DNA from 2 places in the Paenibacillus sp. P36 genome. Region 2 is predicted to be linked to the other one. Evidence: riboswitches for the same ligand, from Rfam matches in the RefSeq annotation. Region 2 holds a riboswitch; the other holds the start of a gene.
What was found. A riboswitch is a leader RNA that binds a small molecule or an ion and turns the genes downstream of it on or off. The one in region 2 is predicted to bind FMN.
Positions count from the first base shown of each region.

Region 1: it holds a riboswitch for FMN, as region 2 does, so the genes downstream of both, ribD (bifunctional diaminohydroxyphosphoribosylaminopyrimidine deaminase/5-amino-6-(5-phosphoribosylamino)uracil reductase RibD) here and ACKTT9_RS35650 (DMT family transporter) in region 2, are expected to answer to the same signal.

Region 1 is NZ_AP038372.1:3,261,579-3,269,155, reverse strand. It holds gene ACKTT9_RS14490 (bifunctional 3,4-dihydroxy-2-butanone-4-phosphate synthase/GTP cyclohydrolase II) at 1-705, opposite strand, end outside; gene ribE (riboflavin synthase) at 749-1,420, opposite strand; gene ribD (bifunctional diaminohydroxyphosphoribosylaminopyrimidine deaminase/5-amino-6-(5-phosphoribosylamino)uracil reductase RibD) at 1,437-2,546, opposite strand; FMN riboswitch at 2,781-2,962, opposite strand; gene ACKTT9_RS14475 (peptidylprolyl isomerase) at 3,941-4,372, opposite strand; gene lysA (diaminopimelate decarboxylase) at 4,553-5,884, opposite strand; gene ACKTT9_RS14465 (spore germination protein) at 6,050-7,577, opposite strand, start outside.
Region 2 is NZ_AP038372.1:8,143,912-8,151,488, reverse strand. It holds gene ACKTT9_RS35670 (PLP-dependent aminotransferase family protein) at 1-696, opposite strand, end outside; gene ACKTT9_RS35665 (DMT family transporter) at 816-1,721, shown strand; gene ACKTT9_RS35660 (CBO0543 family protein) at 1,844-2,392, shown strand; gene ACKTT9_RS35655 (YjfB family protein) at 2,479-2,655, opposite strand; FMN riboswitch at 2,824-2,973, shown strand; gene ACKTT9_RS35650 (DMT family transporter) at 3,137-4,066, shown strand; gene ACKTT9_RS35645 (histidine kinase dimerization/phospho-acceptor domain-containing protein) at 4,155-5,771, opposite strand; gene ACKTT9_RS35640 (response regulator transcription factor) at 5,768-6,463, opposite strand; gene ACKTT9_RS35635 (hypothetical protein) at 6,574-7,362, opposite strand; gene ACKTT9_RS35630 (Rieske (2Fe-2S) protein) at 7,548-7,577, shown strand, end outside.

The DNA.
Region 1 (7,577 bases), 3.9 Mb from region 2:
TTTGTTATCCAGTTGATTGGTATAGGCGATTGCTTTAAAAGTGCCGAAATCCGTAGGCAGCTTAATTTCAACTTCACGCTCAACCAATTTCTCCTGTTGATTGCGGTAGTGAATCAAATCTTGAATCGTGATGATGCACAAATCATGTTTCTTGGCGATTTCCATAAGATCCGGAACCCGAGCCATCGTTCCGTCTTCCTTGATAACTTCACAAATGACCGCGGCAGGATAGGATCCGCATAAAACAGCCAAATCAACCGCTGCTTCCGTATGTCCAGCTCTGCGGAGTACGCCGCCTTTTTTGGCGATTAGCGGGAAAATATGACCCGGTCTGCGGAAATCCTGCGGTTTCGTATCCGGATCGATCAAGCCCATAACCGTTCTTGAACGCTCATGTGCGGAAATCCCTGTACTCGTCTCAACATGGTCTACAGATACCGTAAAGGCAGTGCCATGATAATCGGTATTTCTAGCGACCATCGGCGGCAAGTCAAGCTCTTTCGCCCGTTCTTCCGTAATCGGTGTGCACACCAGCCCGCGGCCTTCTTTGATCATGAAATTAATCACTTCCGGGGTCGTTTTATCCGCCAGTGCGATAAAATCCCCTTCATTCTCGCGATCTTCGTCATCCACAGCGATAATGACTTTCCCTAAACTGAGATCTTTCAGTGCTTCTTCGATCGTGCTGAATTTTATTTCTGTCATCTTCACCTCTCCTAACCGAACTATCTTTGTAAGCTAATTACCCTTACATAAAGCCATGATCCGCCAGAAAGCTTGCAGATAGCGTACTTTGCTTTTTACCGTTACCCGCTGAGGCATCAGCAGGACCGAACTTTAGCAGTCGTTCCATATATTTGCCCAGAACATCGCATTCCATGTTAATAGTATCTCCTGCTTTTTTATCATGCAGAACGGTTTGAGCCAGTGTATGTGGAATAATCGAAACCGCCAGATCGCGTTCTGTGACATCGACAACCGTAAGGGAGATCCCGTCAATGGTGATCGAGCCGCCAGCTATAATATATCGGAAAATGTGTTTATCCTCCGGTTCGAACCGATAAACAACCGCATTTTCTTCTGGAATCCGCGAAATAATCGTTGCTGTTGAATCTACATGTCCCTGCACAATGTGTCCGCCGAAACGGCCGTTTGCCGCCATCGCTCGCTCCAAATTCACGCGTGTACCGGCTTGCAGCTTGCGCAAATTCGTCTTGCGGTAAGTTTCCGGCATCACATCTACGGAGAAAGATTCCTGATCAAACGAAATGACTGTCAGACAAACGCCATTCACCGAAATACTGTCTCCCAGATGCACATCCTCAAGGATCTTTTTTGCCCCAATCGTTAATACCATAGCTTGACCTACGCTATGAATGCGGCGCATGTGGCCGATTTCTTCAATAATGCCGGTAAACATGACAGCCCTCCATTCGTTAGCTCTTATAAACCGGATACCCGGTTAGGCATACATCCGGTCCGAACTGCTCAACCTTTAACCGGTCGAGCGTAATTGCGTCATCCATCTTCGCGAAGCCTTCGAAGGTGATGTTCATAGGTGCTGCTTGCCCGCCGCCGATAATTTTCGGCGCAAACATCAGCACCAGCTTATCCAACAGGCGCCGCTCCAGCATGGCGCCGCTCAGCTTGCCTCCACCCTCTAGGAGGATGGAGCCGATCTCTCGCTCGCCGAGCTGCCGCATGGCGAGCGTCAGATCCACCTGCGGGCCGTCGCCGCAGGTGAGGACCGTGATGCCGCGCGCTTCCAGCGCGGCACGCCGCTCTGCGGGCGCCTGTGCGGTGGCGAGCAGGATCGTCGGCTGACGATCCTGCTCGGTGAGCACCTGGGCGCCCAGCGGGACTCGCAAGCGCGAGTCCGCGATAATCCGTACCGGCTGCACAGCCGGTACGTCGCCGCGCGCGCTTAAGCGCGGGTCGTCGGCGATGACAGTATCGACGCCGACCATGATGCCCTGATGCCGATGGCGCAGAGTATGCACGAATGCGCGCGACGCAGGCGACGTAATCCATTTGCTGTCGCCTGTTTTCGAGGCAATGCGGCCGTCGAGCGTGCTGGCTGTTTTCAGCGTCACGAAAGGCATACGCGTGACGATGTACTTATTAAAAGCCTCATTCATCAGCGAGGCTTCCTCTCCCAGCAGCCCAACGGATACGTCTATGCCGTGGGCGCGCAATTTGGCAATACCCGTGCCCGCAACCTGCGGGTTCGGGTCGGTGCCCGCAACGACAACGCGGACAACACCGGCCTCAATGAGACGGTCGCTGCAAGGCGGCGTCTTGCCGTAGTGACTGCACGGCTCGAGCGTAACATACGCCGTACTGCCCTTCGCTTCTTCGCCCGCCATCTGCAAAGCAAGAACCTCAGCATGGCCATGTCCCCGCTTCAGATGCGCCCCCATCCCCACGATACGCCCGTCTTTTACCAGGACGCATCCAACAACGGGATTAATCCCTGTCTGGCCAAGAGCACTCTCAGCCATTTGCAGAGCGAGCCTCATATAAGCTTCATCATTCAAGACATGCATGTGTGTTCACTGCCTTTCCAAGCTATTTTGAAATAGAATGCAAAAAGACCCCTCCGTATATCGGATAGGGGCCAGAGATTGTTTAGGTAACACGAAGAAGCTTCATCCATCCACACTTGCTGCATTTTTGATCAAATCAAACAAGCACGACGTATCCATGCCAAAGCATAGACCTGCCGAATTTTTGTTCTCGTGAAAAAATGTACAAGTATGCATAGCGAATCTAATGTTCGCGTATTCCTTCTCCCATCCAGACTATACTGTCGGTCCCGGATTCTCACCGGGTCAGCCGTAGCGAAGCTGTATATCAGGTACCGCTAGCTTCAAAACGGGTCACGGACTAATTGAAAGCAGCCAGATCAGCCTGCCATCAAATCACCGCCGGTGTGGAATTTCACCACGCCCCGAAGGTTTGCACACATATGAAAAGTAACTTATGAAAAATTTATCACTCACTCATCGAAAAAGCAAGGTCTTTTTTACCTCGCCCTACAAAAAACGACTCATTTTGCATTGCTACAACTCGGTTGCGCCTATGTTTTTGGTAGCATAATTTGTATAAAACTGGATATATTCCCCTTCCAAATAGTACATACTGACCTGTGCAGGCTCTGCCCACATCCCCCTCATTCTAACGGACCTCACAGCCGTTATTCCCGTTATTTCACGCATTTCCCAGCTCTAACGGACTCCAGAGTCGCTATTCGGTCCATTCACGGCCATTTTAGTCGGAATCATCGTGAATAGCGGCTCTCCTGTCCGTTAGAATTTCACAGAGCCTTATTTCTGCAAAATAAGGTCATCTCTGTCCGTTAGCTGACTTCCTGCAGCAACTTTCACTCTGAAGCTCCCCACCTTGGGCCGCTTCCAACGACGTTTTACATCGTTGAAGTTGCTCATGCCTGGTCTACTCGTTGGAGCTCAGCTTCTCACCTTCGCTAGCATGTCGTGCGCAGGCTCACCACTCTCTAACGGACCACACAGCCGCTATACCCGTTATTTCGCGCATTTCTCAGCTCTAACGGACTCCAGAGTCGCTATTCAGTCAATTCACGGCCATTTTCATCACAATTATCATGAATAGCACCTCTCCAGTCCGTTAGAATTTCACAGAGCCTTATTTCTGCGAATAAGGTCATCTCTGTCCGTTGGCTGACATCCTGCAGCACCTTCCACTCTGAAACTTCCCCACCTTCGGCGGCTTCCAACGATGTTTTGCATCGTTGAAGTTGCTCATGCCAGGTCGACTCCAGGGAGCTCAGCTTCTCACCAGCACTAGACTACGTGCGCAGACTTGCTCTTATTCAGCCATTTCATAGCCAATTTCCATGTTCAGCCCCTCAAATAAAAGAACCTGCTGACAACTGTCAGCAGGCTATTCCCATTCTCCAATATTAAACTTCTACAACTTCTACTTTTTCCATCAAGTCTCTGCCCTTGAAAGCATCAACGAGTTCCATACCTTTGGACACTTTACCGAAGACAGTATGTTGTCCATCAAGGTGAGGTTGTGGTTGGTAAGCGATGTAGAATTGGCTTCCACCTGTGTTTCTGCCTGCATGAGCCATAGCCAGGGAGCCGCGCTCATGTTTGTTAGGGTTGATTTCACAGTTGATTTGGTAGCCTGGGCCACCAGTTCCTGTGCCGGATGGACAACCGCCTTGTGCAACGAATCCTGGGATTACGCGATGAAAAACAAGTCCGTTGTAGAAACCGGAGTTTGCTAATTTTTCAAAGTTGGCAACGGTATTTGGCGCGTCATTTTCGAAAAGATCGATTAGAACTTCGCCACCGCCTGCTAGTTTAATTTTTGCTTGTTTGGCCATTGTGGTCCACTCCTTTAGACAATAATATCTTATTCTACTATGAAAAGATGCATTTCACAAATCTGCCTTTCAGCTGAATAGAGAACTCTAGTTTCGTGAGCACACAAAAAACTATCCCTCAAGTCCTTAAGACCTAAGGGATAGCCCGTTCTCAGCCTGAAAATCCAGCTGTGTTCTATGTTAAACCGTTTTGCTCACTTGTTTCATTCTAGCAGGAATTAGATCGTTCCCGACAATGTTGTCGAACGTTTCACGCTTCACGACGAGATCGCTTTGACCCTCGCTCACGAAAACTACGCCTGGACGGCGGATGCGATTGTAGTTGCTAGCCATCGCATAGTTATATGCGCCTGTGCAAGACACGGCAAGCACATCGCCTGAGTTCACTTTCGGGAGGTTCACGTCCCAAATCAGCATATCGCCGCTCTCACAGCATTTGCCGGCAATCGATACGACCTCGGTAGGCTCTTCGGTTGCGCGGTTTGCCAACATTGCCTCATACACAGCCTCATACAAAGCAGGGCGCGGGTTATCTGTCATACCGCCATCGACAGATACATATTTACGTACACCAGGAATATCTTTCGCCGTTCCAACGGTGTACAAGGTCGTTCCTGCATCGCCAACGATGCTGCGGCCCGGCTCCACCCAGATTTCGGGAAGCGGATATTCGTTGCGTCCGAAATTGTCTTTAATCGCATCCGTGATAGCTTTCACGTAGACGGATACCGGAAGCGGAGTATCTTCGTTCACATAACGGATACCGAAGCCTCCGCCAAGGTTAATGACTTTGAACGTCACGCCAATTTCTTGACGAACTTGAACGGCGAAGCTGGCCATTTTCTCGGCCGCCATGCGGAAGCCTTCCACTTCAAAAATTTGCGAGCCAATATGAGAATGAATACCGAGCAGTTCCAAATGGCTCAGCTTGGAAGCCTCTTCCACCGCGCGGAATGCGGAACCGTTGCCTAGATCGAAACCGAACTTGGAATCCGTTTGGCCTGTGGAAATATATTCATGCGTATGTGCTTCGACACCTGGCGTAATACGCAGTAAAATTTTCACTTTCTGACGTTTCTCACCGGCAATGGCGTTCAGCATTTGAAGCTCGATAAAATTATCTACAACGAAACAGCCGATTTTCGCATCAATCGCCATCTCAATCTCGTCAATCGTTTTGTTGTTGCCATGGAAATGAATCCGCTCTGCCGGGAATCCAGCTTGAAGAGCTGTATACAGCTCACCGTCCGATACAACATCAAGGGACATTCCTTCTTCTTCAACAATCCGGCACATCGCCATCACGCAAAAAGCTTTGCTCGCATAAGCCACTTGGAATTTGAGACCGGACGCTTTGAAAGCATCTACAAACTCGCGGCAACGTTCACGTACAAGAGCTTCGTCAAACACATATAAAGGTGTCCCATATTCCGCAACCAGCTTCGTTGCGTCGACACCACCGATTTCAAGGTGACCTTGACCGTTAATTTTACTTGTACCATGCAAATACATAGCTTCATTTCCCCCTCACCCTGAACCTGCTGCTGCTCATATTTCGCTCAAACGGCCGAATGCGCATTACTATTTAAATTAACATAGGAAAAGCGCATTTGACAATATCCTCGCGGCCCTAAATCGTAAAAAGGACAAGAAGAATGCTCTTGTCCTTTTAGTTTATTAAGATTTGGGTTGACGTGTGCCGTCAATCGGTTTTGTAATGCTTAGACGCGTTTTGGCTGCCAATACGGGACGGCGTAGAATAATCGAAAAGAAGCTTTTCGCGTTGAAAGGAATGAGCGGCCACATGTAGGGCGCATTGTAGGATTTTCTTGTAGCCAGCCAGAGCAGCCACAATGTTGATCCGACTACAAAACCCGGGACATGGAAGATAGCCACAGCAATAAGCAGCCCCAGCCGGACAATCCGGTTAGCCAGCCCCAATTCATAACTTGGAGTGGCAAACATACCAATGGAGGCAAGAGCCAGATACAGAATCACTTCATTGATGAATAATCCTGTTTTAACAGCTATATCCCCCACCAGAATGGCTGCTACCAAGCCCATAGCCGTGGCAAGCGGAGACGGGGTATGCACCGCGGCCATCCGCATCAGATCGATCCCGATATCGGCGATTAGGAATTGAACTAGAAGTGGAAGTGTTCCCTCTTTCTGCGGCCCGAGAAATTCTAAACCGGGAGGTTTTAAAGAAGGATCCATCACCATCATAAACCAAAGCGGAAGCAGGAAAATGGAGGACATGATTCCGGCAAACCGCACCCACCTTAAATAAGTGCCGATAAACGGCGTTTGTCTATATTCCTCTGCATGCTGCACATGATGGAAGAAGGTCGTTGGCAAAATCATGACGCTTGGAGATGTATCCACAAATAGACACACATGCCCTTCCATCAAATGTGCGGACACAACATCGGGACGCTCCGAAAAGCGCACCATCGGATATGGGTTCCAGCCTTTATTCACGATAAGTTCCTCCAGCTGCTTTTCGCCAAGGGGGAGACCATCTATCTTCACTTCGCTAATTTTCTCTTTAATCGCATCGACCAAATCCGCATTTGCAATATCGTTTATATAACCGATGCAGACATCCGTTTTGGTTCGTTTGCCTATTTGCATAATCTCCAGCTTCAACCGCTCATCGCGCACTCTTCGTCTAACGAGTGTTACGTTCAATAATAAGGTTTCTACGAAACCGTCCCGTGAACCTCTGACAACCCGCTCCAAATCTGGCTCGCCGATGGATCGAACAGGATAGCTCTTGACGTCGATAGCGATAGCGGCCGTTTCCCCTTCAATGAAGAGTGCGGTTCCACCCATGAGCACCTGCCCTACGATTTCGGACATTTTTTTGTAGGACTTGACTTGATTATGAGGGATTAGATAATCCATGAAAGATTCGACCGTGTGGTGGTTCACACTTTTTTCACTAGCATAGGAAAGGCGTGTCAGAATATCGGATAAAACCGTATCTTTGACGAACCCGTTACAGTAGAAGATCCCTACTCTTTTTGATCCGAACACCATCTCCCTCATCACAAGATCGAAGCTGCGATTGAGGCCAACGCGCTCTTCCAGAACTCGTTTGACATCCTCTAAATTATCGGGAATATCTTCCTGAGTTTTCAACTCCTTTTCCTCAGGCGTCATATTCGTGATTGGATTATATTCCGATAAATTCCCTTCCTCA
Region 2 (7,577 bases):
GATCTCGACAGGAATAAACCGCGCTCCCTGCTGGCGGAAAATATCAAGTGCAGCACTATACGTCGGCCGCTCAACCAAGATCGGATCCATGGGGCGGATATAGATCCGCGAGATGAGGTCGATGGCTTGCTGACCGCCTGTAGTAATCAAAAGATCGTTTGCAGCGAGCTGGAGGTTATGATGCCGAACCATGTAACGGCAGAGATACTCGCGAAGCTCCTCATCCCCTTGTGCGTTGGAGTAGGTGCCCATGAGCTTTGGATAAATGTCGAAAACTTTTTTCACATGTTCGGACAAAAAAAGATTCGGCAGCAAGTTAGGATCGATTAAAGCCTGTGAGAATTGGTACGTGACAGGGATTTGCTGAATTTCGGACAAGGAGTTTTTTAGAGCGTTGGACGTGGTGAACGAACGACCTTTTTCCGTATGCTCTGTATGGGGTTGCTCCTCTGTCTTGCAGGGACTTACGTAATAACCGGATTTCTCTTTGACGTAAACTTTCTGATGCTGCTTCAGCAACTGATAAGCACGAAAAACGGTCAGCCTGTGCACCTGCAGCTCTTCGGCAAGACGCCGGATGGAGGGGAGCTTGTCATGGGCTTGCCACTCGCCGCGATCCATGCGGGTAACCATATACTCATAAGTTTGCCTGAAAAGCAGATTAGCTTCTTTTCCAGATGTTCCTGGCGTCTTCATCCGATTTTCCCCCTTTGTTTCCTCTATGATACAACAATCATTGGAAAAACTGTTCTAGTGTCATGCATCTGTTCTGTTGCTTACCTAGTATGATACATACCAAGAGGGGGAAAACAGTCATGATTATTTTTAATTATTTGCTTATCTGTCTAATTTTTGGCACAACATTTCTGGCGATTAAGGTGGGGGTGGATGCGTCAGCGCCGCCATTTTTTTCAGCAGGCTTGAGGTTTTTTATTGCAGGGATGTTATTGTTCTGTTGGTTATTGTGGCGGAAAAAAACTACGCTAGCTCTGTTGTTTCGCAAAGAGATGCTGCTTACGGGCATCGGTCTCACATTCGGCACATTCGCAACCTTGTACTGGGCGGAGCAATATGTGTCTTCCGGGATTGCGGCCGTCCTATCGGCTACTGGACCGATTATGATTCTCGTGCTCCAAACCTTCGTATTGCGTCTGAAGACGACAAGGCTCTCTGTATTTGGCTGCATACTCGGCTTTGCAGGTATTATTATCCTTTTGCTGCCACAACTTGCGGTATCCGCCAACATCATTTGGGTGATCGGGAGCGTGGCGATTCTGGTTGGAGAACTGTTCTATTGTATGGGAGCTCTATATTCGAAAAAGGTCATTCAGCAATTTCCTGAGGCATCGCCGATTGCGCTGAACGCGGCGCAGATGATATGCGGAGGATTGCTGCTGCTGATTCTTTCATTTTTTACAGAACCTGTGAACGTTCAAAGCTTATTTTCTCCAAAAGCAGCCGGCTCTCTACTGTATTTAATCGTGATTGGCTCCATGGTGGGACATAGTCTGTTCTATTGGTTAGTGGCCAAAACGAATCCGGTTTTTCCAGCGACATGGCTGTACATTTCTCCATTGATTGCCCTGGCGGTGGGGGTCGTGTTTTATGGGGAGAGCATCACTTGGGTCACAGCTGTAGGCGTGGTAACCGTCATTGCCGGGACGATTTGTGCGAATCTGGATAGCTTGAAACCATTGCTGCAACGGCGAAAAACGGCGTGATTACGAAAAAGGGTAAGTTAATTGCGTTCTCTTTCATATGAAACAACATTTATAGAAATAATAACCACAGGAGATCAGGGTTGAACGGAAGCAGCACAAGTTTGATGGAATGGAGCTAAGTGATGGGTCACATAACAGTGTTGATTAGTTCATATTTGCCTGTAATCATTGCCTTGTTATGCTTGATTGCAGCTTGGTTTTTTGGGGATTGGAGCAACTGGAAGACCTATTATCCAACTATTCTTTTTGCTATCTGCGTAGATTTTCTCATTAGCCTTCTAAGCTATAATTTCTCGCTATGGGAATTTCATAAATCCGCAGTAACGCCTAACCATACCATCGCAGATTTTATGATTGCTTTTACTAATCTTCCATGCATTGTGATGGTGTATTTGCACAAATATCCTCTTAAGTCGCGTCCGCTGAGACAAGTGGTCTATATGGCCATTTGGTCGGCTGTATTTACCTGCATTGAAGGACTATTTCTGCTAATAAAAATGCTTACATATCATAACAACTGGAATTTCTGGTGGTCAATTGCGGTTTGGGTTTTCATGTTCATTGGGCTGCGGTTGCATTTTACGAGGCCTTTATGGGCGTGGTTGCTGTGTTTGGTAGGTGTGGTTTTCTTGATTCTATATTTCCATATTCCGATTGCTAAAATGAAATAATGGCAGCGTGGCATATGTCACGATTATACAACATCAATAGTAAAAAAGAAGGAGAATTCTTCATTCTCCTTCTCCAAAGGGTAAAACTAGACACGAATATCCAGATTCCCACCCAAGTTTGGTTGAACACTTTGTTGCATCATTTGTACCATTTGCTGAGCTTGTTGTGTGGATTGATCTTTAGCCATGCTAAGAACCCGTATTTGTACTGCTTGAGCTAAGCTGCCCTGGGCTACGGACATGGAAAGCGCAGGAACGTCCATGAGTTTCCTCCTTTATGATTAATGGGCTAACACGTTATATATCGGAAAATGAGTGGAAAATTCTTAGCTTATAGCAAGGATGAAAAATCCTTGCTTTTTTTATTTTATGGTGCTAATATTCAGGAATAAATATCACTTATGTTTTGTAAGTGACCACAAATTGAATAATTGAACCTTCGGGGCAGGGTGCAATTCCCTACCGGCGGTGAGGATACGTGCAAATGTATCTCAAGCCCGCGACTCCCGGCCTGTTAGGCTGGGACTGACTTGGTGAGATTCCAGGGCCGACGGTTATAGTCCGGATGGGAGAAGGTGAAAAACAGCTTGTCAAAAACTTAGGTGATTGACAGGTCTGTTTGTCAATGCCCCCGCTGATCATGAAGCGGGGGCATTGTCTCTTTTCAGAGGGTTCAATTCAAAAATTCTTTAGGAGGTTTTTGAATTGGAAAATGTATTTAAGTTAGGAACAAAGCAGGCGCATGTGGTTTCAGCGCGCTCTGGAGGCATCAGCGGAGTTTGGTATGTGGCGTTAGGGGCTACGCTTTGGGGGCTCGACCCGCTCTTTCGGATCTTGCTGTTAAAAAGCTTTTCTTCAGCGCAAATCGTATTTATTGAGCACCTGCTCCTTGCCTGCTATGCGGTGCCAATACTCGTGAAGTATCGGAAAACCTTGATCGGTAAGCTCTCGCTGGGCGTCATCGGTGCGTTGCTGTTCATCTCCTGGGGCGGCTCGGCGATAGCAACGATTTTGTTTACAGCGGCATTCTCGCATGGTAATGCGAACGCGATATTGCTTTTACAGAAATTACAGCCCTTATTCGCTATTATTTTAGCTCGCGTAATGCTCAAAGAGACGTTGCCTTCTAAATTTTTTGCTTATATTGCAGTGGCGCTGCTAGGCACGTATTTGCTGACATTCGGCTTTTCGTCGCCGGAGATGGGCCTCCAAGATCTAGGAACGATAAGCTGCTTATTCTCTATTCTTGCAGCTGGCTTATGGGGCGGCTCGACGGTCATGGGCAAGTACTTGCTGCAGAAAAAGCTCGATTTCCCAATTGTTACTTCGCTGCGCTTCCTGCTCGCCATCCCGTTGCTGACGGTCGTACTTGTGGCTAGCGGCGACGCCTGGCACTTAACTGGAACTAGCGGCGGCTTAATACTTATTGCCGTTAACCTTTTGTTTCAGGCGTTTTTCCCGGGCTTGCTTTCCATGCTCCTCTATTATAAAGGGCTGACCTCAACCAAGGCGTTTTTCGCAACGTTGGCGGAGCTTGCGTTCCCGGCGGTTGGCGTCTGCGTGAACTGGCTTGTTTTCGGGCAAAAGCTGACCGTAGGACAGCTGGCCGGCTTCATCGTGATTTGGCTCACCTTGTGGGTCATGAGCCGCAATCAGAGCAAAGCTGCGGTATAAAAAAAGAAAGAGGCTGTCCCTCGGTCACGTGAAGATCTTGACCTTGGGAAGCCTCTTTTGTTTGCCCACTTCTCAAACCCAAGCATCCTCACGAAACCTTCGGGACCTTGAGTTTGCGATCTATTTGCGCTGTTTCCCCAGGCTCAAGGTAAAAGGCAACCCCGCCTCGCTCGTTCGCAGCGCGCACCGTCATACCGTGATGGTCCATGATCTGCTTCACGATGGCAAGACCAAGCCCGAACTGGCCGTCCCCGCCAGAGCGGAAGGGCTCAAAGAGGCTGTCCGCGATCGCCTGATCGAGCGGCGGACCATCGTTGCTGATCTGCAGCCGCGAGAATCCGGCTGCAGCTTCCTTACCATCGCCACTAGATGACGGCGTGAGGAGAATCCGGATGCCGCTTTTGGCATAGCGGAGTTGATTGTCGAGCATGTTCTCCAAGGCGATTTTCCATTGATCGGGATCGCCATTCAGAGTAGCGGGAGGGAGCTCCATCTCCCACTCGATTTCAGGACGGCGATAGCGCAGCCGTTCAACCACATCTTCGATGACCTCGTGCAGCTCGAAAGGGCGGAACGGCTTCTCGCGAGCGGTGACATAGTTCAGTTTGTTGAGCAGCAGCAGGTCGCGAATTCGCTTCTCGAGGCGCTCGCCCTCCTTCAGAATGACGCCCAAGCTTTCGCCTAAGGTCCCTTTCGGGAAAACGCCGTCGAGAATGGACTGGGCATAGCTGCGGATCACCATGACCGGGGTTTTCAGCTCGTGAGAAGTGTGCTGGAGGAAGAACTGCTGCGCCTTGTCCTGGCGCACGAGACGTTGCCGCATCGCTTCAATCGCTTTGGCCAGTCGTCCCACTTCATCTTTACGCCCAGTTTCGATCGGGTCGTGCCAATCTCGTTCAGCCATACGTCCAACGTGTTTTTCCATCTGGACGAGCGGACGAGTGAAGTAGCGGGCGATGATCAGACAAGGCAGCCATGAAATCACGATGAGACCAACCATCATCAGCATAAGTCTGCCAAACATGGTCATGACCAGGTCGTTACGATAATTGCCCCAGGCATAAGAAACGATAAAGCTGGGTTGGCCTTGAACTAGTTCTTTGCGAATCACGTAAAAGATACTTTTCTTATCAATAATGGTCGTATATTTGGCGACGGGCTGTTTTTGGGCAAAAGCATCCTGTTCCATGGCTTGCATGAACGGCTCACCGCTCGTGAACGCCTTGTTAAGGGCCAGTGACTCTTGGGTTCCGCTAATCGTAAAATGCCGGATCGCCGGGGCGCTTAAAGTTGCTGTAAAAGGAGACATCACCTTCGTTGCAATAGAGGCTTCCAATGGGGTAGCAGATATAGCGCTGCCCATTTGTATGCTAGTCGCTTCCGGCATTGTTTCCGTTTCTGAGGCATCAGCATCAGGGACAGCCTGATTGATAGGTGTCAACGTTTTTACGTTCGTAATGATATCCGTCATTTGCGCGGTTGTACCCTTTGTAGCCAGGGTTAGGGTCGGTGCCGTCAATGACGTTGCTTCCATGCGAAGCCCACTTTGTGTATCTAGTAAAATATCATACAGCTGCTCTGTAAAAAATCCCTTCAACGTCCAAGGCAGGAGAACAGCCAACAGCGTAAAAATGAGCAGCGTTAAAGCCGCGAATGCTCCCCAAAGCTTCATGGCCAGCGGCCATTGTCCTATTCGGAACGTCATGCTTTCACCATCCTGTACCCGTATCCGTATACGGTTTCTAAACGCAGCTCCGGCAGCTTGCGGCGAAGCCTTCGTACCAAATCATCCACGACCCGGTCTGTTCCGAAGTAGTCGATTCCCCAAACAGCTTGGAGCACTTGTTCACGCTCCAGCACTTGTCCATGATGGCTTACCAAATAGAGCAGCAGCTCAAATTCCTTGGAGGTCAGCTCCAGCTTGCTGCCATCCTCCGCAGTTACGGTGCGCGCTTGCTCATCGATCAGATAAGGAGCCACATTCAGCTTCGAGCGGCGTTCCAGCTGCGCAGGCATCAGGCCGGCAGGGTGTCCGCCGTACACGCGCTCCAGCAGCTTACGAGTGCGAATGACAAGCTCGCGAGGTAAAAATGGCTTGGCCAAGTAGTCATCGCTACCCATCTCCAGGCCAACGATCCGATCGATATCCGCGTCTCGCGCCGATATGAAAATTACGGGCTGTGCCGGCTGATCCGCCTTAATCTCGCGCATGAGCTGATAGCCGTCTACGCCAGGAAGCATGATATCGAGGACCCACAAGTCCGGCCGCTCGGATATGGCGGATCTTGCCGAGGTCCCGTCAGCGAACGAACGCACTTGCCACCCCTCTTTCTCTAAATAGGCGGCCAGAACGCCCCTGAGATGCTCTTCGTCTTCTACTAAATGAATGCGATACATGCAGTTTCTCCTTCTTTCTAATCAGCGATGGGGAAAAGGTGGAGCCGTTCGCACCATTTTGCGTTCGGTCCACCGGAAAGGTCAACTTGGTTTTTTATCTATATGGAAAGTTAGTTCGATTCTTCCGTTTTCTCTGTTGACTTCTCATCAGCCTTTGCAGCTTGTTCTTTCAATGTTTTTGCAAGGCTGCGCAGCGATTCCGTTTCTTTTTTGTAATCCGTGAGCAGCTCAGGCAACAGACTTTGGATCGTAGCTGCATCGTCAGCTTCGACAGCTTCCGCTAGCTTTTGTTGGCGCTTGAACGCTTCGGATGGTTCTGCTTTAATTATATCACCAGAGATAGCTGTTCCCTCAAGTGGAAGTGCTTGGATGGTCGCGGTAGCGTCCGCGCCGTCTTTGATAACGGTGAACTTCATTGCTTCTTTACTTGGGAGCAATTGAGCTGCTTCGCCGTCAGGTAAAGTTGGAGCCGGTTGAGCAGGATCGAGTTTGAACATTTTAGTTTCCAACGTACCTGGCGTAGCTGGCTGAATTGTAGCGGCGCTTTTGATTACCATAGTTTTGGCAAAAGCAGGTTTCGGCATTTCGCTTTCCGCTTGTTTCCGATCCTCTAACGCTTGTTTCCATGCAGTCAAGCTCTCCGGAGCATAGTTGCTGACCAACAGCTTCAAATAGTTACGCTCATGAGCTGGTTGCAGCAACAGGCTGCCTGAGACCGAGTGCAGCTGAACCGCACTGGTTGCCATTACCGGTGTTGCTGATGTGATTGCAGTGCTTGCTTTCGTATCTGTTGTAGTCGTGTCAGCCGCTGATGCGCTGCCTACTGCTCCGAAAGCCATTGTTACCATAAAAGCTAGCAGACTAGCTTGACTTGCGCGACGTTTCCATTGTGTTTTCATTGTAGAAAACTCCTCTCAATTTTGGGGTATGTAGGTGAGTGCCTCTCCCTTACAACCTAAATGTACCGTAAGATTATGGACATCCTATCGTAACATTGTGGGAAATTATGTGCTGGCTTGGATCACCTGAACTAAAAAAAATAGTAAACTGTATGCTGAAACAGAATAAACAGGGGAGTGTCTACATGAAAGAAGTGCTGTTAGGGCCTGTCGAA